One region of the Streptomyces sp. NPDC048182 genome, then DNA from elsewhere that is predicted to be linked to it. Evidence: predicted binding sites of a transcription regulator. Region 1 holds the regulator's gene; the other holds the start of a gene.
The links. The regulator HrcA, encoded in region 1, represses chaperone genes, less so after heat shock. The targets are predictions, from matches to a motif close to TTNGCACTCNGNNNNNCNGAGTGCNAA.

Region 1 (10,285 bases):
TCGCCGTCGGGGGTCTCCTCGCGGTCCGGCGTCTCGAAGGGGCGGCCGTGGCGCTGCGGGCCGAACGGCGAGGGCGTGGTGGCGGCCAGCGTGATCAGGTAGGGGCGGGCGCCCTCCACGAAGGCCAGGTCGAAGACGTGCTCGTCGTAGACCGGGTCGAAGGAGCGGGTGGAGAGGAAGGCCAGGTGCTTGCCGTCCAGGGTGAAGGCCGGCGAGTAGTCCTTGAAGCGCAGCGGGGTGGCCTCGGTGACCGACAGGTCGGTGGTGTTGGCCAGCTTGAGCTGGCGCAGCGGCTCGGGTCCGGGGTGGGACCAGGCGAGCCAGGCGGAGTCCGGGGAGAAGACCAGCCCTGAGGCGTCGCCGTCGGCGCTGCGGTCCACCTCGCGGACCTCGCCGGTCTCCCGCTCGACCAGCAGCACCCGCCCGTCGTGCGAGGCGACGGCGGCCCGGCCGCCGTCGGGGGCCACGGCCAGGGACAGGACGCGGCCGAGCTGACCGGCGCCCAGGCGGCGCGGGGTGGCGCCCGGGGCGAGGCCGGTGGCGGGCGCGAACTCCAGGGCGTCGTCGCCCTCGGCGTCCGTCACCCACACCACCCACTCCTCGCCGCCGGAGCGGAAGGCGCGCGGCAGCCGGGCCCGTACGCCGGGGCGGGCGGCAAGGGCGCGGGCAGGACCGGAGCGGTGGGTCACCCAGTGCACGCCGCCGCGCACCGAGACGGCGCTGCCGCGCCCGGTGTGGTCGGGCGAGGCGGCGCCGAACCAGCGGGCGGCGTTGAGCGGGGACACCCGGAGGTCGGCGCGCGCACCGCCGAGCCGGATGTCGAGGCGGCGCGGCTCGGCGCCGGCCAGGTCGTCCAGGACCCACAGCTCGCCGGCGCTGGAGTAGACGACCCGCGTGCCGTCGGTCGCGGCGTGCCGGGCGTAGAAGCCGCCGAGCGGGGTGTGCCGGCGCAGGTCGGTGCCGTCGGCGAGGGAGGAGTACAGGGCGCCGGTGCCCTCGTGGTCGGAGAGGAAGGCGATCCGCTCCCCGACCCAGAACGGGTACTCGATGTTGCCGTCGAGGTCCTCGTGCAGCCGGACGAACTCGCCGTCGTCCTCGGCGTCGATCCACAGCTTGCCGGCGGTGCCGCCCCGGTACCGCTTCCACCAGGCGGCCTCGCGGCCCATCGGCGCGGAGAGCAGCACGGTGTGCGGGCCGAACGCCACGTCGCCGACGGGCCCGTACGGCAGGGTGTCGGCGGGGCCGCCGTCCAGCGGGACGGCGCGGGCGAGGCTGCGGCGCAGGCTGGCCTCCCCGTACGTGCTCAGCGAGAGCACCCGCCCGTCCGGGGTCCAGCCGCGCACCTGGGTCTTGGCGCTGCCCCAGTGGGTGAGGCGCCGGGCGGGGCCCCCGTCGACGGGGGCGAGGTGCACCTCGGGGGCGCCGTCGCGGGTGGAGGTCCAGGCGAGGGTGGTGCCGTCGGGCGAGAAGCGGGGGTGGTTCACCGGCACGTTGTCGGCGCTGACCCGCCAGGCCCGGCCGCCGTCGAGCGGGGCGACCCAGACATCGTCCTCGGCGGTGAAGGCGACCAACTCGCCGTGCGGGTGCGGAAAACGGAGGTAGGCAGGCGCCGCGGGGTGTGTCACCCCCTCACCCTAAGCAGGAGCGGGGCCTCGCCGACAGGGGTTTGGATCACTTCCCCGGGGGGCTCGGGGGCGCTCTACTTTCCCTCGACCGGGCGGCAGTGCGGGTCCTCGGGGCACCAGATGGTGCGGGTGACGGTGACCGTGGGGCCGGGACCCTGCCCGCCGCCGCTGCCGCCGGGCGGGGCGCTGGTGGCGTCGCAGTCGCCGAGGCCCGACACCCGCAGCCGCTCCTTGCCGCCCACCTTCGCGACGAGCAGGCCGCGCACGCAGGCGCGGTCGACCACGCGGGTCACCTGGCCGTCCACCGCGATGTCCCGGCCGTCCCGGGTCTCGCCCCGGCACTCGACGGAGGCGACGTCCGCCGGGGTGGCCGAGGCACTCCCGCCCCGGTCGCCGACCGAGGCGGTGCAGGTGAGCCGCTCCACGTCGATCTGGCGCCGGTCCAGCTCGCGGGTCATGGTCTGGTCCGTGGTGTACGCCACCGTCGCGGAGTTGAGCCCACCCGGATCGCAGGCGGCCACACCGACGACGGCCACCGCCGCCCCGACGGCGGCGAGCACCGCCCGGCGCGTCCGGCCGCCCTGACGAACCCCCCGGAACACCCGCATGAAGGGCAGAGTCCCACGGGGCGGCGCCGGGCGGTAGGGCGCATACGGCCACGCGCCCCCGGGCGTAAGGGAGTCAGGACCAGCGGCCGGTGCGGGTCAGCAGGGCCGCTGCGGCGGCGGTGCCGGCGGTGGAGGTGCGCAGCACGCTGGGGCCGAGCCGGTACGGCCTGGCGCCGGCCTCGGCGAAGAGGGCCAACTCCTCAGGGGAGACGCCCCCTTCGGGCCCGACGACCAGCACGATGTCGCCGTCGACGGGCAGTTCGGCGGTGGCCAGCGGTTCCTCACCGCTCTCGTGGAGTACGGCGGCGAAGTCGGCGCCGGCCAGAAGTGCGGCGACCTGCTTGCCCGTCGCCGCGTCCGCGACCTCCGGGAAGCGCGTCCGGCGGGACTGCTTGCCGGCCTCGCGGGCCGTGGCCCGCCACTTGCCGAGCGCCTTCAGGCCCCGGTCGCCCCGCCACTGCGTGACGCACCGGGCGGCCTGCCAGGGCACGATCGCGTCGACCCCGACCTCGGTCATCGTCTCGACGGCCAGCTCCCCGCGGTCGCCCTTGGGCAGCGCCTGGACGACGGTGAGCCGGGGCCGGGCGACGGGCTCCTCGTGGACGGTGTCCAGGCCGGTGACGAGGAGCCGGTCCTTGCCCTCGGCGCCCCGCACCGCGCCCTCGGCCCAGTGGCCGCGCCCGTCGGTGAGGACGACCGCCTCGCCGGCCCGCAGCCGCTTCACGGAGACCGCGTGCCGGCCCTCGGGGCCGTCCAGGGCGTACTCCCCGCCCTTGACGTCCTCGGGGGCGAGCGAGTCGACCACGAACACCGGTGCCGTCATCGGCCGGTACCTCCCGCGAAACGTGACAACGCTGTCCCGGCGGCGGCGAGTTCGGCCGCGAGGACCTCCACCAGCTGGCCGGCCGGCAGCTCCCTGACCATCCGGTGCCCCTGGCCCGCCCACAGCGCCATGCCCTGCGCGTCGCCCGCCTTCGCGGCGGCCTGGCGCAGCGGCGCGGTGAGGTGGTGCACCTCCGGGTAGGCGGCGGGGGCGTACGGGCCGTGCTCGCGCAGGAAGCGGTTGACCAGGCCGCGGGCGGGGCGGCCGGAGAAGGCGCGGGTCAGCTCGGTGCGGACGAACAGGGGGTTGGTCAGGGCCCGCTTGTGCAGGTCGTGGGCGCCGGACTCGGGGGTGGCGAGGAAGGCGGTGCCGAGCTGCGCGGCACTGGCGCCGGCCGCGAGCACGGCGGCGATCTGGGCGCCCCGCATCAGTCCGCCGGCGGCGACCAGGGGCAGGGCGACGGCCTCCCGGCACTGCCCGACCAGCGCGAGCAGGCCGATCCCGGCGCGGTCGGTCTCCGGATTGTCCCGGTGGGTGCCCTGGTGGCCGCCGGCCTCCACGCCCTGCACGACCACGGCGTCCGCGCCGGCCGCCTCCACCGCGCGGGCCTCGTCGGGGGTGGTCGCGGTGACCAGCACGAAGGTGCCGGCCCGGTGCAGGGCGTCGACGACCTCGCGGGCCGGGACGCCGAAGTGGAACGACACCACCGGCACCGGGTGGTCGAGCAGCACCGCGAGCTTGGGCTCGAAGCCGTCGTCGCGCCCGCTGTCGGGGTCGCCGGGCTCGGTCTCGTACCAGGCGGCCTCGCCGGCCAGCTGGTGGGCGTAGACATCCACGGCGGCGCGGTCGGCGGTCTCCGGCTGCGGCAGGAAGAGGCCCACGCCGAAGGGGCGGGAGGTCAGGCTGCGGAGCTGCTTGATCTCCTGGTACATGCCGTCCGCGGTCTTGTACCCGGCGGCCAGGAACCCGAGCCCCCCGGCCTCCGAGACCGCGGCGGCCAGCGCCGGCACGGAGACGCCGCCGGCCATGGGGGCCTGCACGACCGGGTACGGGAAGAGATCCGTCAGCGCGGAGGACATGACCCGCATGGTGTCACGCCCTCCGCACAAGTCCGAATCCGGGCGTCCGGTGGCATACGCCGGGAGCATCCGCGTTGGTCCGGACTAATCGACGGGGTGTTCCGGAGGTTTGTTCCGAGCGTGCCTCAGCGCCCGTTGAACGCGTCCTTCAGCCGCGAGAACAGACCCTGCTGCCCAGGCTGGAACTGCCCCGTGGGCCGTTCCTCGCCGCGCAGCTTGGCCAGTTCGCGCAGGACGCGCTCCTGCTCCGGGTCCAGCTTGGTCGGGGTGGTGACCTCGACGTGGACGATGAGGTCGCCGCGGCCGCCGCCGCGCAGGTGCGTGACGCCCCTGCCGTGCAGCGGGATCGACTGCCCCGACTGGGTGCCCGGGCGGATGTCGACCTCCTCCATGCCGTCCAGCGTCTCCAGCGGCACCTTCGTGCCGAGGGCCGCCGCCGTCATCGGGATGGTGACCGTGCAGTGCAGGTCGTCGCCGCGGCGCTGGAAGGTGGAGTGCGGCAGCTCGTGGATCTCCACGTACAGGTCGCCGGCGGGGCCGCCACCGGGGCCGACCTCGCCCTCACCCGCGAGCTGGATCCGGGTGCCGTTGTCGACACCGGCCGGGATCTTCACCGTCAGCGTGCGCCGGGAGCGGATGCGGCCGTCGCCGGCGCACTCCGGGCACGGGGTCGGCACGACGGTGCCGAAGCCCTGGCACTGCGGGCAGGGCCGGGAGGTCATGACCTGGCCCAGGAAGGACCGGGTGACCTGGGAGACCTCACCGCGCCCGCGGCACATGTCACACGTCTGCGCGGAGGTGCCGGGGGCGGCGCCCTCGCCGTTGCAGGTGTTGCAGACGACGGCCGTGTCGACCTGGATGTCCTTGGTCGTGCCGAAGGCCGCCTCGTCCAGCTCCACCTCGATGCGGATCATGGCGTCCTGGCCCCGGCGGGTGCGCGAGCGCGGGCCGCGCTGCGAGGCCGTGCCGAAGAAGGCGTCCATGATGTCGGAGAAGTTGCCGAAGCCGCCCGCGCCGAAGCCACCGGCCCCGCCGCCGCCCGCCTGCGAGAGCGGGTCGCCGCCGAGGTCGTAGACCTGCTTCTTCTGCGGGTCCGACAGCACCTCGTAGGCGGCGTTGATCTCCTTGAACCGCTCCTGGGTCTTCGGATCGGGGTTGACGTCCGGGTGCAGCTCGCGGGCGAGCCTCCGGAACGCCTTCTTGATCTCGTCCTGGGAGGCGTCGCGGCGCACGCCGAGTACGGCGTAGTAGTCCGTGGCCACCTATGACTCCGCCAGGATCTGTCCGACGTACCGTGCCACTGCGCGTACCGCTCCCATCGTTCCCGGGTAGTCCATGCGGGTCGGTCCGACCACGCCGAGCTTGGCAACCGCCTCGCCGCCCGAACCGTAGCCCACCGACACGACGGACGTGGAGTTGAGTCCCTCGTGGGCGTTCTCGTGACCGATCCGGACGATCACGCCCGGATCCTTCGCCTCGCCGAGGAGCTTGAGGAGCACGACCTGCTCCTCCAGGGCCTCCAGGACGGGCCGGATCATCAGCGGGAAGTCGTGCCCGAAGCGGGTGAGGTTGGCGGTGCCGCCGACGATCAGCCGCTCCTCGTTCTCCTCGACCAGCGTCTCGAGGAGGGTGGAGAGCACCATGGCGACGGTGCCGCGGTCCTCCGCCTCGAAGGCGTCCGGCAGCTCCTCGACCAGGCCGGGCACATCGGTGAACCGGCGTCCGGCGACCCGGCTGTTCAGCCGGGCCCTGAGGTCGGCCAGCGACGCCTCGCCGAACGGCGCCGGGCAGTCCACCAGGCGCTGCTCGACCCGGCCGGTGTCCGTGATCAGCACGAGCATCAGCCGCGCCGGCGCGAGGGCCAGCAGCTCCACGTGGCGCACGGTCGAGCGGGTCAGCGAGGGGTACTGCACGACGGCGACCTGCCGGGTGAGCTGCGCGAGCAGCCGCACCGTGCGGGCCACGACGTCGTCCAGGTCGACCGCGCCGTCCAGGAAGTTCTGGATGGCACGCCGCTCGGGCCCGGTCATCGGCTTCACGCCGGCCAGCTTGTCCACGAAGAGCCGGTAGCCCTTGTCGGTGGGGATCCGCCCGGCGCTGGTGTGGGGCTGGGCGATGAAGCCCTCCTCCTCGAGGGCCGCCATGTCGTTGCGCACGGTGGCCGGGGAGACGCCGAGGTTGTGCCGCTCGGTGAGGGCCTTGGAGCCGACCGGCTCCTCGGTGCCGACGTAGTCCTGGACGATGGCGCGCAGCACCTTGAGCCTGCGTTCACTGAGCACCGGCGCACACCTCCCGACGTCCTCGGCCTCGACATCCTCCCTGGCACTCGCGATATCCGAGTGCCAGACTTCCCCGGTCAGTGTACGGCCGGGGGGTCGGGCCCGGGCAAGGCCGGGGCGTTAGCGTCGTGCACGTGACGCTCATGTGGGAAGAGGCCGGCTGGGAGCCGCTGGCCGACGGGGTGGGCCGGGTGCGGCTGCCGGAGTGGGACTGCACGGCCGGTCTGGTGGTGGGCGCGGACGCGGCGCTGCTGGTGGACGCCGGGGCGAGCCTCGCCGAGGGCGCCCGGCTGCGGGCCGCCGCCGAGCGGATCGCGGGGCGCCGTGTGACGCATCTCGCGCTGACGCATCCGCACTTCGACCACGTCCTCGGGGCGGCGGCCTTCGCGGGCACGGAGGTGTACGGCGCGGTCGGGGTGGCCGGGGTGCTCGCGGGCGCCCGCGAGGAGCTGCGCGCCGACGCGGTGGCGCACGGCCTGGACGCCGGGGCGGCCGAAGAGGCGGTGGACGCGCTGGTGCCGGTGCGGCACCAGGTGAGCGGCGAGCTGGCGCTCGACCTGGGCGGCGGCCGGCGGGCCGTGCTGGCCGACGCCGGCCCCGGGCACACCGGGCACGACCTCGCGGTGCTGGTGCCGGGCGCGGTGGAGGTGGTGTTCTGCGGCGACCTGGTCGAGGAGTCGGGCGAGCCGCAGGCGGGTCCTGACGCGGTGCCGGCCCGCTGGCCGGCGGCCCTGGACCGGCTCCTGGCCCTCGGCGGCACGGACGCGCGGTACGTGCCGGGGCACGGCGCGGTGGTGGACGCGGCCTTCGTCCGGGCCCAACGGGACGCCCTGGCCGCCCGCTTCGGCGTGTCGGAGTGATCGGGCCCGGCGTGATCCTCGTATCGTCGGCAGAATGCGCCAGTACTCCGCCGACCTGACCCCGCCGTGGAAGAAGCCGCAGGCCGTGCCCGAGGTGCCGGCCGACCCGGGGCTCGTCGTGGAGGAGCCCGGCACCGGCTTCTGCGGCGCGGTGGTCGGCTGCGAGGCCGGCACGGTGACGCTGGAGGACCGCTTCGGCAAGCACCGCGTCTTCCCCATGGAGCCCCGCGCCTTCCTCCTGGAGGGCCGGGTCGTCACCCTGATCCGCCCCGCTTCGGGCCCGGTACGCCCCACCCGCACCGCCTCCGGCTCGGTCGCCGTCCCCGGCGCCCGCGCCCGGGTGGCCAGGGCCGGCCGCATCTACGTCGAGGGCCGGCACGACGCCGAACTGGTCGAGAAGGTGTGGGGCGACGACCTGCGGGTGGAGGGCGTGGTGGTGGAGTATCTGGAGGGCGTGGACGACCTCCCGTCCATCGTCACCGACTTCGCCCCCGCCCCCGACGCCCGCCTCGGCGTCCTCGTCGACCACCTGGTGCCGGGCTCGAAGGAGTGGCGCATCGCCGAGTCGGTCACCAGCGAGCACGCGCTGGTGGTGGGCCACCCCTACATCGACATCTGGGAGGCGGTGAAGCCCTCGGCCCTGGGCATCGAGTCCTGGCCCCGCGTCCCGCGCGGCCAGGACTGGAAGACCGGCGTCTGCGAGGCCCTCGGCTGGCCGCCCAACACCGGCGCCGCCTGGCAGCACATCCTGGGCCGGGTGCGGTCGTACCGGGACCTGGAGCCGGAGCTGCTGGGGCGCGTGGAGGAGCTGATCGACTTCGTCACGGGCGGTGATGGGGCTTGACACCCTTGTACGTACCGAACCTAGTGGTGTCCAGTTCAATGCCCAGAGGCTCTAGAGGCAGCGGCGCCCCGAACCGGGTGACCCGCTGCACCTGGTAGTCGGCAACCTCACCTTGTCCGACCGGCTCCGAGTACAGAACGCACTGAGCCATGATGGGGTCGACGATGAGGTAAGCGGGCACTTCACCAGCGGCGTAGATCAAGCGTTTGACGCCGTAATCCCGGTCCACGCTGGTCTTCGAGACCACTTCGACAACCAGTGTGATCATCTGGGACGGCAGAAGACGCCCCGAGTCGGGGCCGACGCCGACTTCCAGGACCACCAGGTCGGGAACAGGCTCACTGGCCTCATCGACAATGTCGACATCCTGGGTCTGAAGCCGCTCCCACTGCTGGTACGGGAGCTGGTCCATCAATGATGTGACGATCCGGTTGTGCACCAGATCAGGGCTGGCCATCATCACGATTTCTCCCCGAAGTAGCTCCACCTTGAGCCCCTCGGGCGGCTCGAAGCCCGCGAAGAACTCCGCGACTCCACGTTCGTCCACAGCTGTCATCTCCGTGGCCCCTCACATCCGCCGCGTACTGTCGGCAGCAGCCTACGAATCAGGTTAGGGGCCGAACTGGTATTCCGCACGAATTCACCCGCCCGAGTGATCAGTCCACCAGGTCTCTGACCACGGCGTCCGCCAGCAGCCGGCCCCGCAGGGTCAGTACCGCGCGGCCCTGTTCGTACGGGGCGCGTTGGAGCAGGCCGTCCGAGAGGGCGCGGCGGGCGGCTTCCAGGCCGGCCTCGTGGAGCAGGGACAGCGGGGCGCCCTCGCGGAGGCGGAGTTCCAGGAGGATGCGTTCCACCCTGCGGTCCTCGTCCGTGAGGATCTCGCGGCCCGCGCCCGGGGAGCGGCCCTCCGCCAACGCCGCCGCGTAGGCGCCGGGGTGTTTGACGTTCCACCAGCGCACGCCGCCGACGTGGCTGTGCGCGCCGGGGCCCGCGCCCCACCAGTCGGCGCCCCGCCAGTACAGCTCGTTGTGCAGGCAGCGGGCGGCGTCGGAGGTGGCCCAGTTTGAGACCTCGTACCAGTCGAAGCCGGCCGCCGACAGCATCTCCTCGGCGATCAGGTACCGGTCGGCGTGCACGTCGTCGTCGGTCATCGGGACCTCACCGCGGCGGATGCGGCGGGCGAGCTGGGTGCCCTCCTCCACGATCAGCGCGTACGCCGAGACATGGTCGGGGCCCGCGCCGAGGGCCGCCTCCAGGGAGGCCCGCCAGTCGGCGTCGGACTCGCCGGGGGTGCCGTAGATCAGGTCGAGGTTGACGTGGTCGAAGCCGGCCGCGCGGGCCTCGGCGACGCACGCCTCGGGGCGGCCCGGGGTGTGGGTGCGGTCGAGGATCTGCAGGACGTGCGGGCGGGCGCTCTGCATGCCGAAGGAGATCCGGTTGAAGCCGCCCTCGCGCAGCACGGCCAGGTAGGCCGGGTCGACGGACTCGGGGTTGGCCTCCGTGGTGATCTCGGCGTCGGGGGCGAGGCCGAACTCCTCGCGGACCGCGGCCAGCATCGCGACCAGGTCCCCGGCGGCCAGCAGGGTGGGCGTACCGCCGCCGACGAAGACCGTGCGGACCTCGCGCGGGTCGTCGCCGAGCACCTTGCGGGCGAGGCGGACCTCGTCGGCGAGGGTGGCGGCGTAGTTGTCCCGGGAGGCGAGGACGCCGCCGGTGCCGCGCAGCTCGGTGGCGGTGTAGGTGTTGAAGTCGCAGTAGCCGCAGCGGGTCGCGCAGTACGGGACGTGCAGGTAGAAGCCGAGGGGGCGGGCCTCGGCCCCGGCGAGCGCGGACGCGGGCAGCGCGCCGTCGGCGGGGACGGGCTCGCCGTCGGGGAGTGCGGAGGGCATGCGTTCCATTGTCCCGCACCCCGGGGGGAAGGGCGTCCGGCCGGTCAGTCGGCCTGGAGGACCAGGAGGGCCAGGTCGTCCTCCGGGGGGCGGTCGCCGAAGGCGTGCACCAGGTGGCGGATGTGCTCCGCGACCCGCTGCACCCCGTAGCCCGCGCAGCTCGCGAGGGCCGCGGCGAGGCCGTCGCCGTCGTCGAACTGGCGGGAGCCGGAGCGGCGCTCGGTGACGCCGTCGGTGACGCAGAGCAGGGTGTCGCCGGGGCGCAGGACGAAGGAGTC
Region 2 (10,285 bases), on a different contig from region 1:
CGCCTCCCGACGCCGGTCAGGCACATCGCCTAAAGGGGCGCGGGGAACTGCGCGACCAACCACGACGGCGCCGCACCCGGCAACGCACCGCCCGGGGCAGACGCCAATCCGCCAAAACGACCGATGCCCAGCACCCCCCACCGGGGGGCACTGGGCACCGCTCAAGCTCAGCGCAGCGCTCAGTGCGCGTGACCGTGGCCGTGGCCCGCCGCAGCCGGCTCCTCCTCTTCCTTCTTCTCGACGACCAGGGTCTCGGTCGTCAGAAGGAGGGAGGCGATGGAGGCCGCGTTCTCCAGAGCGGAGCGGGTGACCTTCACCGGGTCGATGACGCCGGCCTTGACCAGGTCGCCGTACTCGCCGGTGGCGGCGTTGAAGCCCTGGCCCTTGTCCAGCTCGGCGACCTTGGAGGTGATGACGTAGCCCTCCAGGCCGGCGTTCTCGGCGATCCAGCGCAGCGGCTCGACGGCGGCGCGGCGGACGACCGCGACACCGGTGGCCTCGTCGCCGGTCTTGCCGAGGTTGCCCTCGAGGACCTTGACGGCGTGGACGAGCGCGGAGCCGCCACCGGAGACGATGCCCTCCTCGACCGCGGCGCGGGTCGCGGAGATGGCGTCCTCCAGACGGTGCTTGCGCTCCTTCAGCTCCACCTCGGTGGCGGCGCCGACCTTGATCACGCACACGCCGCCGGCCAGCTTGGCGAGGCGCTCCTGGAGCTTCTCGCGGTCCCAGTCGGAGTCGGTGTTCTCGATCTCGGCCTTGATCTGGTTGATCCGGCCGTCGACCTCGTCGCGCTTGCCGGCGCCGTCGACGATCGTGGTGTCGTCCTTGGTGACGGTGATGCGGCGGGCGGTGCCGAGCACGTCGAGACCGACCTGGTCGAGCTTGAGGCCGACCTCCTCGGAGATGACGGTGGCGCCGGTGAGGACGGCCATGTCCTGCAGCATCGCCTTGCGGCGGTCGCCGAAGCCGGGGGCCTTCACGGCGACGGCGTTGAAGGTGCCGCGGATCTTGTTGACGACCAGGGTCGACAGCGCCTCGCCGTCGACGTCCTCGGCGATGATCAGCAGCGGCTTCGAGGAGTTGGACTGGATGACCTTCTCCAGCAGCGGCAGCAGGTCCGCGATGGAGGAGATCTTGCCCTGGGTGATGAGGACGTACGGGTCCTCCAGGACGGCCTCCATGCGCTCCTGGTCCGTCACGAAGTACGGCGACAGGTAGCCCTTGTCGAAGGCCATGCCCTCGGTGAAGTCCAGCTCCAGACCGAAGGTGTTGGACTCCTCGACGGTGATGACGCCGTCCTTGCCGACCTTGTCCATGGCCTCGGCGATCAGCTCGCCGACCTGGCTGTCCTGGGCGGAGAGCGCGGCCACGGCGGCGATGTCGGACTTCTCGTCGATCGGGCGCGCGGTGGCGAGGAGGTCCTCGGACACGGCGGCGACGGCCGCGTCGATGCCCTTCTTCAGCAGCGCCGGGGAGGCACCGGCGGCGACGTTGCGCAGGCCCTCGCGGACCAGGGCCTGGGCCAGCACGGTGGCGGTGGTCGTACCGTCACCCGCGATGTCGTTGGTCTTGGTCGCCACCTCCTTCACCAGCTGGGCGCCCAGGTTCTCGTACGGGTCCTCGATCTCGACCTCACGGGCGATGGTCACGCCGTCGTTGGTGATGGTCGGGGCGCCGAACTTCTTGTCGATGACGACGTTGCGGCCCTTGGGGCCGATCGTCACCTTCACCGTGTCGGCGAGCTTGTTGACGCCGCGCTCGAGGGCGCGACGGGCGTCCTCGTCGAACTTCAGGATCTTCGCCATGGGAGCGTGAGCCCTCTTCCGAAATCGAAATCTGGGAATAAACGCACTGCGCCCCTCGCGCCCGGCTTCTCGAGGTCGCAGGGGGCCAGGGGCGCAGTGCTGAGCTGGTGGAAGCTCGACTTACTTCTCGACGATCGCGAGCACGTCGCGGGCCGAGAGGACGAGGTACTCCTCGCCGTTGTACTTCACCTCGGTGCCGCCGTACTTGCTGTAGAGCACGACGTCGCCGACGGAGACGTCGAGCGGAAGACGGTTGCCGTCCTCGAAGCGGCCCGGGCCCACGGCCAGGACGACGCCCTCCTGGGGCTTCTCCTTGGCGGTGTCCGGAATGACCAGGCCAGAGGCCGTGGTCTGCTCGGCGTCGAGCGGCTGGACCACGATGCGGTCCTCGAGCGGCTTGATGGCAACCTTGGAGCTGGTGGTCGTCACGATCCGACCTCCCCCTTCGGAGATCTCACGGGGTTAACTGTCTGAGGTGGCGACCAGGTCGATCCGTCGTCGCGGGTGCCGGACCTGCCCGTCGCGTGTGTTGGCACTCTCCAGTGGGGAGTGCCAGGGCCGAGACTATGACCGCGATTAGCACTCGGTCAAGCGGAGTGCCAATGCAGACGGCGCGTCGTCGATTTCGGCCCCCTGCATCACCCTCAGAGGTAGTCCTCCAGGCGGCCCACCCTCAGGCCCGCCGCCTCGATCCGGCGCAGCAGTGCCTCCGTCGCCTCCGGGTCCGTGACCGCGACGATGTCGCCGGGCTGAAGACGCGGAGCGCCCCGGCGGAAGGCGAGGGTGCCGTCGGTCTCGGTCGAGGCGCGCCAGAGGATCAGGGACGTGACGCCGCAGGACGCCGCCGCGCGCCGGGTCGCGGTGTCGTACGTGCCGTAGGGCGGGCGCAGGAGGCGCGGGGTGACGCCGAAGCGGGAGGTGAGCTTGGTGCGCTGGCCGCAGATCTCGGCGCGCTGGCCGGCGTAGGGCAGGCCGCGCAGGGCGCGGTGGTGCTGGGTGTGGTTCTCCAGGCCGGTGCCGACGGCGCGGAGCCGGGCGAGGTGGCCGTAGGCCGGTCCGGCGACCGTGTCGGTGAGGAAGAGGGTCACCGGGAGGCGGCGGGAGGAGAGCAGGTCGGTCAGGCCGGGGTCGCGCTCGGCGCCGTCGTCGTAGGTGAGGAAGACGACGGGGTCGGTGGTGGGGACGTGGTCCACGGCAGGCGGCAGCCGCTCCCCCGCCGCCGGGGCCGGCTCGCCCGCCGCCACCAGGGCGGGCGCCGCGTCCGGGGCGCAGCCGGTGAGCAGGGCGGTGGTCAGGGCGGCGGAGGCCAGAAGCCGACGCCCCGGCCGCCGCCCCCGGCTCACAGGTAGTCCTCCAGGCGGGCCACCGCGTAGCCCTCGGCGGTGACCTTGTCGAGGAACCTCCGGACCATGTCGCGCATCGTGCCGTTCCAGTCGGCCTTGCCCCGGAAGTGGGTCAGGACGATGTCGCCGGGGTGGAGCGAGCGGTCCCACTCGCGGTACTCCCAGTGGTCGACGAAGACCTCCTCGTCCCAGATGGGGGCGTACCGGATGCCGCAGGACGCGGCGGCGCGCAGGGTGTCGTGGTTGTAGTCGCCGTACGGCGGGCGGAAGAGCTTCGGGCGCTTGCCGTACTGCTTCTCCATGATGTCCTGCATGCCGCAGATCTCGTGGCGCTGCTCGGCGTAGGACAGGCCGGGCAGGTAGGGGTGGGTGAGGGTGTGGTTGTTCAGGGTGATGCCCCGGGACTGCATCTTCTTGAAGTAGCCGTAGTCCTCCTTCGCCAGGTAGTCGCTGAGGAAGGCCGTGTAGGGGACGCCCAGTTCGCTCATCATGCGGAGGAACTCGGGGTCCTTCTCGGCGCCGTCGTCGATGGTCAGGAAGACGACCTTGTCCTTGGTGGGGATGGTCGTGAAGACCGGCGGCAGGTCCTCCTGGCCGTCCACCTCGAAGCCCGCCCGCGCGGTGATCTCCGGCTTGACGGCCGGGGCCGGGGGCGCGGTCAGCGGGACGCGCCGCAGCTTCCAGCGCTTGGCGGCGGCGACCCGGGCGGCATGCGCGGCGCGCAGCTTGCCCGCGTAGGCGTCGAGGGCGCGGGCCGGGGGCGCCTGGAGGGGCTGCTGGCCGGCCGCGCCCCGCACCTCGGTGGCGTCGCCCCCCGCACAGCCGGAGGCCAGGGCGGCGACGGCGAGCGCGGCGGCCACACCGCACCGTGCCCGATTTTTATCAGTTTGTACGACTGTCCGCATGGAGCCGGATCCTCGCAGTACATGGCCTCCACACCCGTCCCGACACCACGCCGGAGGCACACCGTCCACCGACTGGCCCACAATGAGCCGGTGAACGACCTCGACGCCCTCCACGCCCTGCTCACCCCCGAAGGCCGCGCCCTCCTCGCCGAGGTGCGCGGCACCGACCCGGCGCGCGAGCTGGCCGTCGCCACCCGGCTGCGCCGCACGCACCCGGCGGAGCTGGTGTCGGCGGCGCTCGGGCAGGCGCGGCTGCGGCAGCGGGCGGCGGCGAAGTTCGGGGCCGCGGACGCCGAGCGGATGTGGTTCACGCCGAACGGCGTCGAGCAGTCCACGCGGGCGAGTGTCGCGACGTACCGGGCGCGGCGGTTCGCCGACCTCGGGGTGACCTCCGTGGCCGACCTGTGCGGCGGGATCGGCGGCGACGCCCTCGCGCTGGCCCGGGCCGGCATCCGCGTGCTGGCCGTGGACCGCGACCCGGTGACGGTGGCGGCGGCCCGCGCCAACGCCGAGGCGCTCGGGCTCGCCGACCTGATCGAGGTGCGCGAGGCCGATGTGACGGAGGTGGACACGAGCGGCTACGACGCCGTGTTCGTCGACCCCGCGCGGCGCGGCGGGCGGGGCCGGATCTTCGACCCCGAGGCGTACTCACCGCCGCTCTCTTGGGCCGTCGCCGCCGCCCGTACGGCGCCCCGCGCCGCCGCGCTGAAGGTGGCGCCCGGCATCCCGCACGAGGCGGTGCCCGAGGACGCCGAGGCCGAGTGGATCTCCGACGGCGGGGACGTCAAGGAGGCCGTGCTCTGGTTCGGCACCGGGCCCGGCGCCGTGCGCGCCACCCTGCTGCCGGGCCCGCGCGGCCTGCTCTCCCGGCACCTGCCCGACCCGCCGGTCCGCACCCCCGGCCGCTTCCTCTACGAGCCCGACGGCGCCGTGATCCGCGCCCACCTGGTCGCCGAGGTGGCCGACCAGGTCGGCGGCGGGCTGCTCGACGCGACCATCGCCTACGTCACCGCCGACGCGCTGCACCCGACCCCGTACGCCACCGCCTACGAGATCACCGACCTGCTGCCCTTCAACGTCAAGAAGCTGAAGGCGCTGCTGCGGGAGCGGGGCGTCGGCGTGCTGACCGTGAAGAAGCGGGGCTCGGCGGTCGAGCCGGAGGAGCTGCGCCGGAAGGTGAGGCCCGAGGGGCCGCACGCGGCGACCGTGTTCCTGACCCGGGTCGCGGGGGCGCCGACGATGCTCATCGGGCACCCGGTCTAACGGAGGGACTCCCACAGCTCGCGTGCCTGCGCCTGCTTCGGCACGACCCGGTCCGGGTCCGTGGGGGCCGGCACCACGGGCAGCGTCACCGTGCGCACCGCGTCCGCCTGAAGGCCCCGCACGCTGCGGCCGAGGTTCGCCAGGTCGGTCAGCGAGTCCAGGCCGGTGTCGGTGGTGAGGCTGCCGGTGACCGCGTCGGCGACCCGGTACATCCGCGTCGGGTCGGTGAGCAGGCCGTCGTCGGAGACCCGGGTCAGCAGCGCCTTGACCAGCTTCTGCTGGAGCCCTATCCGCTCCAGGTCGCTGCCGCCGGCCAGGCCGTAGCGGGTGCGGGCCAGACCGAGGGCCTGCTTGCCGTCCAGCGTGTGCGTGCCGGCGTCCAGGTGCAGGTGGCTCTTGTCGTCGTCGATGTCCGTGTCGGTGGTGACGGTGACGCCGCCGAGGGTGTCGACCAGCTTGGCGAAGCCGGCGAAGTCGACCTCCAGGTAGTGGTCCATGCGGATCCCGGTGAGCGCCTCCACCGTCTTGACCGCGCAGACCGGGCCGCCCAGCTCGTAGGCGGTGTTGAACATCGCGCTGTCCGACGCCCGGGAGGTGCCGCCCGACGCCAGCGGGCAGGCGGGGCGGGCGACGAGCGTGTCGCGCGGGACGCTGACCACCGTGGCGGCCTTCCGGCCCGCGTCGAGGTGGACGACCATCGCGGTGTCCGAGCGGGCGCCCTCGCTGTCGCCGCCGCCCAGCTTGCCGTTGGCGCCGCTGCGCGAGTCCGAGCCGAGGACCAAGAGGTTCAGCGGGCCGGAGGGGGGCGGGTCCTCCCCGGCGGAGGGGGTGGCGGTCGGCCGCGCGGGGCGGTTGTCGCCGAGCGCGCTGTCGATGTCGACGCTGCGGATGTTGCCGTTCAGGTGCTGGTACGCCCAGGCCGCCGCCGCCCCGCCGAGCAGCAGCGCGCCCGCCAGGGCGAGGGCCGCGATCCGCAGCACCCTCTTCCGCCCGCCGGTGCCGTCCTCGCTGCCCTTGGTGCGCTCAGCCATGCGCCCGCCCCCGTCCCGCCCGTCATGTCCTGTTCCGGATGCCCCCGAGGAAGGAACGTAAGTCCGATTCCTCGCGGGTGGGCGGGTGCGGGGGGAATTCTGCGGGGATTCTCAGAATGGCGACGCGCGGAACGCGGGGCCGCTCAGTCGGCGGACACCGACTCGAACCGCCAGCGGTGCACCGCCCGGGTGACCAGGTCGGCGTCGGGTTCGGGGAGTTCGGGCAGGTCCGCGTCGAGGTCCGCGTCCCACCAGGTGAGGACGAGGACCCGGTCCTGCGGGGCGCGCAGCGTCTCCCGGCGCAGGGGCGTGGCGGGGAGTTCCTGGCGGCGGGCCCAGGCGAGCAGCTCGGCGCCCCGGCCCGGCAGGGCGCGGGCCTCCCACATCAGGGCGACGGTCACGGGTAGAGGTTCTCCTTGCTGACCTCGTGGACGTGGTCGTGCCCGGGCACGTGCGGTTCGGTCACCGGCAGGGAGGAGTCGGCGGACAGGTCCCAGTCGGAGGCGGCCCGGTTGCGGGCGACCATCTCGGCGCCCAGCGCCGCCACCATCGCGCCGTTGTCCGTGCACAGCTTGGGCCGCGGCACCCGCAGCCGGATGCCGGCCGCCGCGCAGCGGTCCTGGGCCAGCGCGCGCAGCCGGGAGTTGGCGGCCACGCCGCCGCCGATCATCAGGTGGTCCACGCCCTGGTCCTTGCAGGCCCGCACCGCCTTGCGGGTCAGCACGTCGACCACCGCCTCCTGGAAGGAGGCCGCCACGTCGCGCACCGGCACCTCCTCGCCGGCCGCCCGCTTCGCCTCGATCCAGCGGGCCACGGCCGTCTTGAGGCCGGAGAAGGAGAAGTCGTACGCCGGGTCGCGGGGCCCGGTCAGGCCGCGCGGGAAGGCGATGGCCCGCGGGTCGCCCTCGCGCGCGTACCGGTCGATGACCGGGCCGCCGGGGAAGCCCAGGTTCAGCACCCGGGCGATCTTGTCGAACGCCTCGCCGGCCGCGTCGTCGATGGTGGCGCCCATCGGGCGGACGTCGGCGGTGATGTCCGTGGAGAGCAGCAGCGAGGAGTGGCCGCCGGAGACCAGCAGCGCCATCGTCGGCTCGGGCAGCGGGCCGTGCTCCAGCTGGTCGACGCAGATGTGCGAGGCGAGGTGGTTGACGCCGTACAGGGGCTTGCCGAGCGCGTAGGCGTACGCCTTCGCCGCCGAGACGCCGACAAGGAGCGCGCCGGCCAGGCCCGGGCCCGCGGTGACGGCGACGCCGTCCAGGTCGCGGGCGCTGACGCCGGCCTCCTTCAGGGCGCGCTCGATGGTCGGGACCATCGCCTCCAGGTGGGCGCGGCTCGCGACCTCGGGCACGACGCCGCCGAACCGGGCGTGCTCGTCGACGCTGGAGGCGATGGCGTCGGCCAGCAGGGTGGTGCCGCGCACCACGCCGACGCCGGTCTCGTCGCAGGAGGTCTCGATCCCCAGGACCAGGGGTTCGTCAGCCATGGTCGGTCCCTCTGTCGCTTCCTCGTACGGGCTGGTCGGTGGTCAGGCGCATCACCAGGGCGTCCACGTTGCCCGGCTGGTAGTAGCCGCGCCGGAACCCGATGGGCTCGAAGCCGAAGCGCTCGTAGAGCCGCTGCGCGCGGGTGTTGTCCACCCGGCACTCCAGGAGCACCTCGGCGCACTCGAAGGCGGTCGCCGCCTTCAGCAGCTCGGTGAGCAGCCGGCCGCCGAGCCCGGTGCCCCACTGGTCGCGGGCGACGGCGATGGTCTGCACGTCGGACTGGTCACCGGCGGCGGCGAGGCCGGCGTACCCCACGATCTGGGCATCGGGCGTCTCGGCGACCAGGTACCTGCGGGTCGCGCCCGGGCCGCGCGCGTGGGCCAGCTCGGACCAGAACATCCCGCGCGACCAGGCGTCCTCGGGGAACAGCTCCCGCTCCAGGCGGAGCACGGGGTCGATGTCCCACCAGCGCATCTCGCGCAGCACGGCGGTCTCGGACCCGGTCACTTGGGGGTGACCACCTTGTAGTTCTTCGGCACCTGCGCGTCGGGCCGGCGCAGGTACTGCGGCCTCGGCGGCGGCAGCTCCTCGCCGGCCGCCAGCCGCTCGGCGGCCAGCGCGGCGAGCGCGGCGGCGGAGACGTGCTCGGGCTCGTGCGCCCGGGGGAAGGTCTCCGGGTAGAGCAGGGCGCCCGCGCCGACCGCCGGCAGGCCCGCCACCTCGGCGGCGATGTCGGCGGGCCGGTCCACCGCGGGCCCGGTGAGCCGGGTGCGCGAGTCGGCGTACCGGGCCCAGTAGACCTCCTTGCGGCGGGCGTCCGTGGCGACCACGAACTCGCCCTCCAGGTCGGCGGCGTAGGCCAGGCCGTCCAGGGTGCACACGCCGTGCACGGGGACGCCGAGCGCGAGGCCGAAGGTGTCCGCGGTCATCAGGCCGACGCGCAGCCCGGTGTACGGGCCGGGACCGGTGCCGGCGACGATGCCGGTGACGGCGTCCAGGGCGATCCCGGCCTCGGCGAGCACCCGGTCGACGGCGGGCAGCAGCAGCTCACCGTGCCGGCGCGCGTCCACCTGGCTCGACGAGGCGATGACGTCCGTGCCGTCGTGCAGCGCGACGGTCACGGCGGGCGTTGCGGTATCCAGAGCGAGCAAGAGCACGCGAACAGCCTACGGCGCCGCGGGGCTCGTGTCGGACGACCGGGTCGGGCGGTCACCTGCTGCTACGGTCGGCCGGGAAGCCCCGCCCGTACGACGCCGAGGTGGTCCCAGTGGCAAGCACAAGCGCCGGAATCGTCGCCGGGCTCACCACGGCCGCGCTGGTGACGGTGGGTGTCCTCACCTACCAGGCGTCCGCCGCCGGCGCCCCCGAGAACCCGGACGGGCCGCGCGCGAGCGGCTCCCCCGCCCCCGGCGCCTCCAAGGCCCCGCGCGACCGGCTCCACCCCGAGGCGCTGCCCGCCGGGTCCGGCAGGGGTGAACGGGTGGTGTACTCGGTGGACGACGACCGGGTCTGGCTGGTCGGCCCCACCGGACAGGTGCGGCGCACCTTCAAGGTCACGCCCAGCACGGTCGACCCCGCCCCCGACACCTACGCGGTCACCTCGCGCTCGAACCGGGTCACCGGGTCCGACGGCGCGGCGGTGGAGCACGTCGTGCGGTTCACCACCGTGGAGAACGTGACGATCGGGTTCAGCGCGGCGGTGGACGGCTCCATGGCGCGGCCGGCGCGCGGCGAGCGCACCGGCGGCATCCGGGAGACGCGGGCCGACGGCGCCGCGATGTGGCAGTTCGCGACGATCGGGCAGCAGGTCGTCGTCGTGCGCTGACCTGCTCCTGTCTCTCAGGCGGCCTCGCGCCGCGTCTCCCGTGCGGGTACGGCCGGGGCGCGCGGCGGCGTGGAGACCGCTGCCGCGGCGGCGCAGGACGCGAGCAAGGCGCCCATGGACACGGCGGCGCGGGCCGGCGCGGGCTCGGTCGGACGCGGCGGCTGGGTCTCCGGCATGGACGCCTCCTGTACGGCGGGGGCGGGTGCGGTTAGGTATGCCTAACCACGAGCTGGATACCATGTGACCACGGCCGGGACCCGGAGCGCAATATCTTCCCGACGCGCTGTCGGGACGACGGCCGCACCGCGTCGAGTGGCGGTCAGTCCGCGAGGTCGTCCAGGCCGGCCGCCGACCAGCGCGCGCCGATGCCGGTGAGCACCACCCGCCGCACCTCGTCCGTGGTGTCGCCGGTGGCCCGCTCGATCGCCACGTGCAGCCGGTCGTCGGTCAGCTCCTCCACCTTGCCCTCGCCCCACTCGACCACGATCACCGAGTCGGACAGGGAGACGTCCAGGTCGAGGTCCTCCATCTCGTCGAGGCCGCCACCCAGCCGGTAGGCGTCGACGTGCACGAGCGGCGGGCCGTCGCCGAGGGCGGGGTGGACGCGGGCGATGACGAAGGTCGGGGAG

Region 2: a site for HrcA is predicted at 2,382-2,408, ahead of groES (co-chaperone GroES). Genes of this name have one in related genera too.

What each region holds. Positions count from the first base shown of each region.
Region 1 is NZ_JBIDAQ010000001.1:395,168-405,452, forward strand. It holds gene ACGFZL_RS01920 (S41 family peptidase) at 1-1,625, opposite strand, end outside; gene ACGFZL_RS01925 (hypothetical protein) at 1,700-2,233, opposite strand; gene ACGFZL_RS01930 (16S rRNA (uracil(1498)-N(3))-methyltransferase) at 2,307-3,056, opposite strand; gene ACGFZL_RS01935 (nitronate monooxygenase) at 3,053-4,135, opposite strand; gene dnaJ (molecular chaperone DnaJ) at 4,261-5,397, opposite strand; gene hrcA (heat-inducible transcriptional repressor HrcA) at 5,398-6,414, opposite strand; gene ACGFZL_RS01950 (MBL fold metallo-hydrolase) at 6,549-7,274, shown strand; gene ACGFZL_RS01955 (DUF3097 domain-containing protein) at 7,309-8,118, shown strand; gene ACGFZL_RS01960 (Uma2 family endonuclease) at 8,096-8,674, opposite strand; gene hemW (radical SAM family heme chaperone HemW) at 8,775-10,007, opposite strand; gene ACGFZL_RS01970 (SpoIIE family protein phosphatase) at 10,052-10,285, opposite strand, start outside.
Region 2 is NZ_JBIDAQ010000003.1:260,184-270,468, reverse strand. It holds gene groL (chaperonin GroEL) at 180-1,805, opposite strand; gene groES (co-chaperone GroES) at 1,926-2,234, opposite strand; gene ACGFZL_RS07345 (polysaccharide deacetylase family protein) at 2,450-3,148, opposite strand; gene ACGFZL_RS07340 (polysaccharide deacetylase family protein) at 3,145-4,053, opposite strand; gene ACGFZL_RS07335 (THUMP-like domain-containing protein) at 4,144-5,316, shown strand; gene ACGFZL_RS07330 (LCP family protein) at 5,313-6,347, opposite strand; gene ACGFZL_RS07325 (hypothetical protein) at 6,491-6,748, opposite strand; gene tsaD (tRNA (adenosine(37)-N6)-threonylcarbamoyltransferase complex transferase subunit TsaD) at 6,745-7,830, opposite strand; gene rimI (ribosomal protein S18-alanine N-acetyltransferase) at 7,823-8,305, opposite strand; gene tsaB (tRNA (adenosine(37)-N6)-threonylcarbamoyltransferase complex dimerization subunit type 1 TsaB) at 8,335-8,988, opposite strand; gene ACGFZL_RS07305 (hypothetical protein) at 9,099-9,656, shown strand; gene ACGFZL_RS07300 (hypothetical protein) at 9,671-9,832, opposite strand; gene tsaE (tRNA (adenosine(37)-N6)-threonylcarbamoyltransferase complex ATPase subunit type 1 TsaE) at 9,976-10,285, opposite strand, start outside.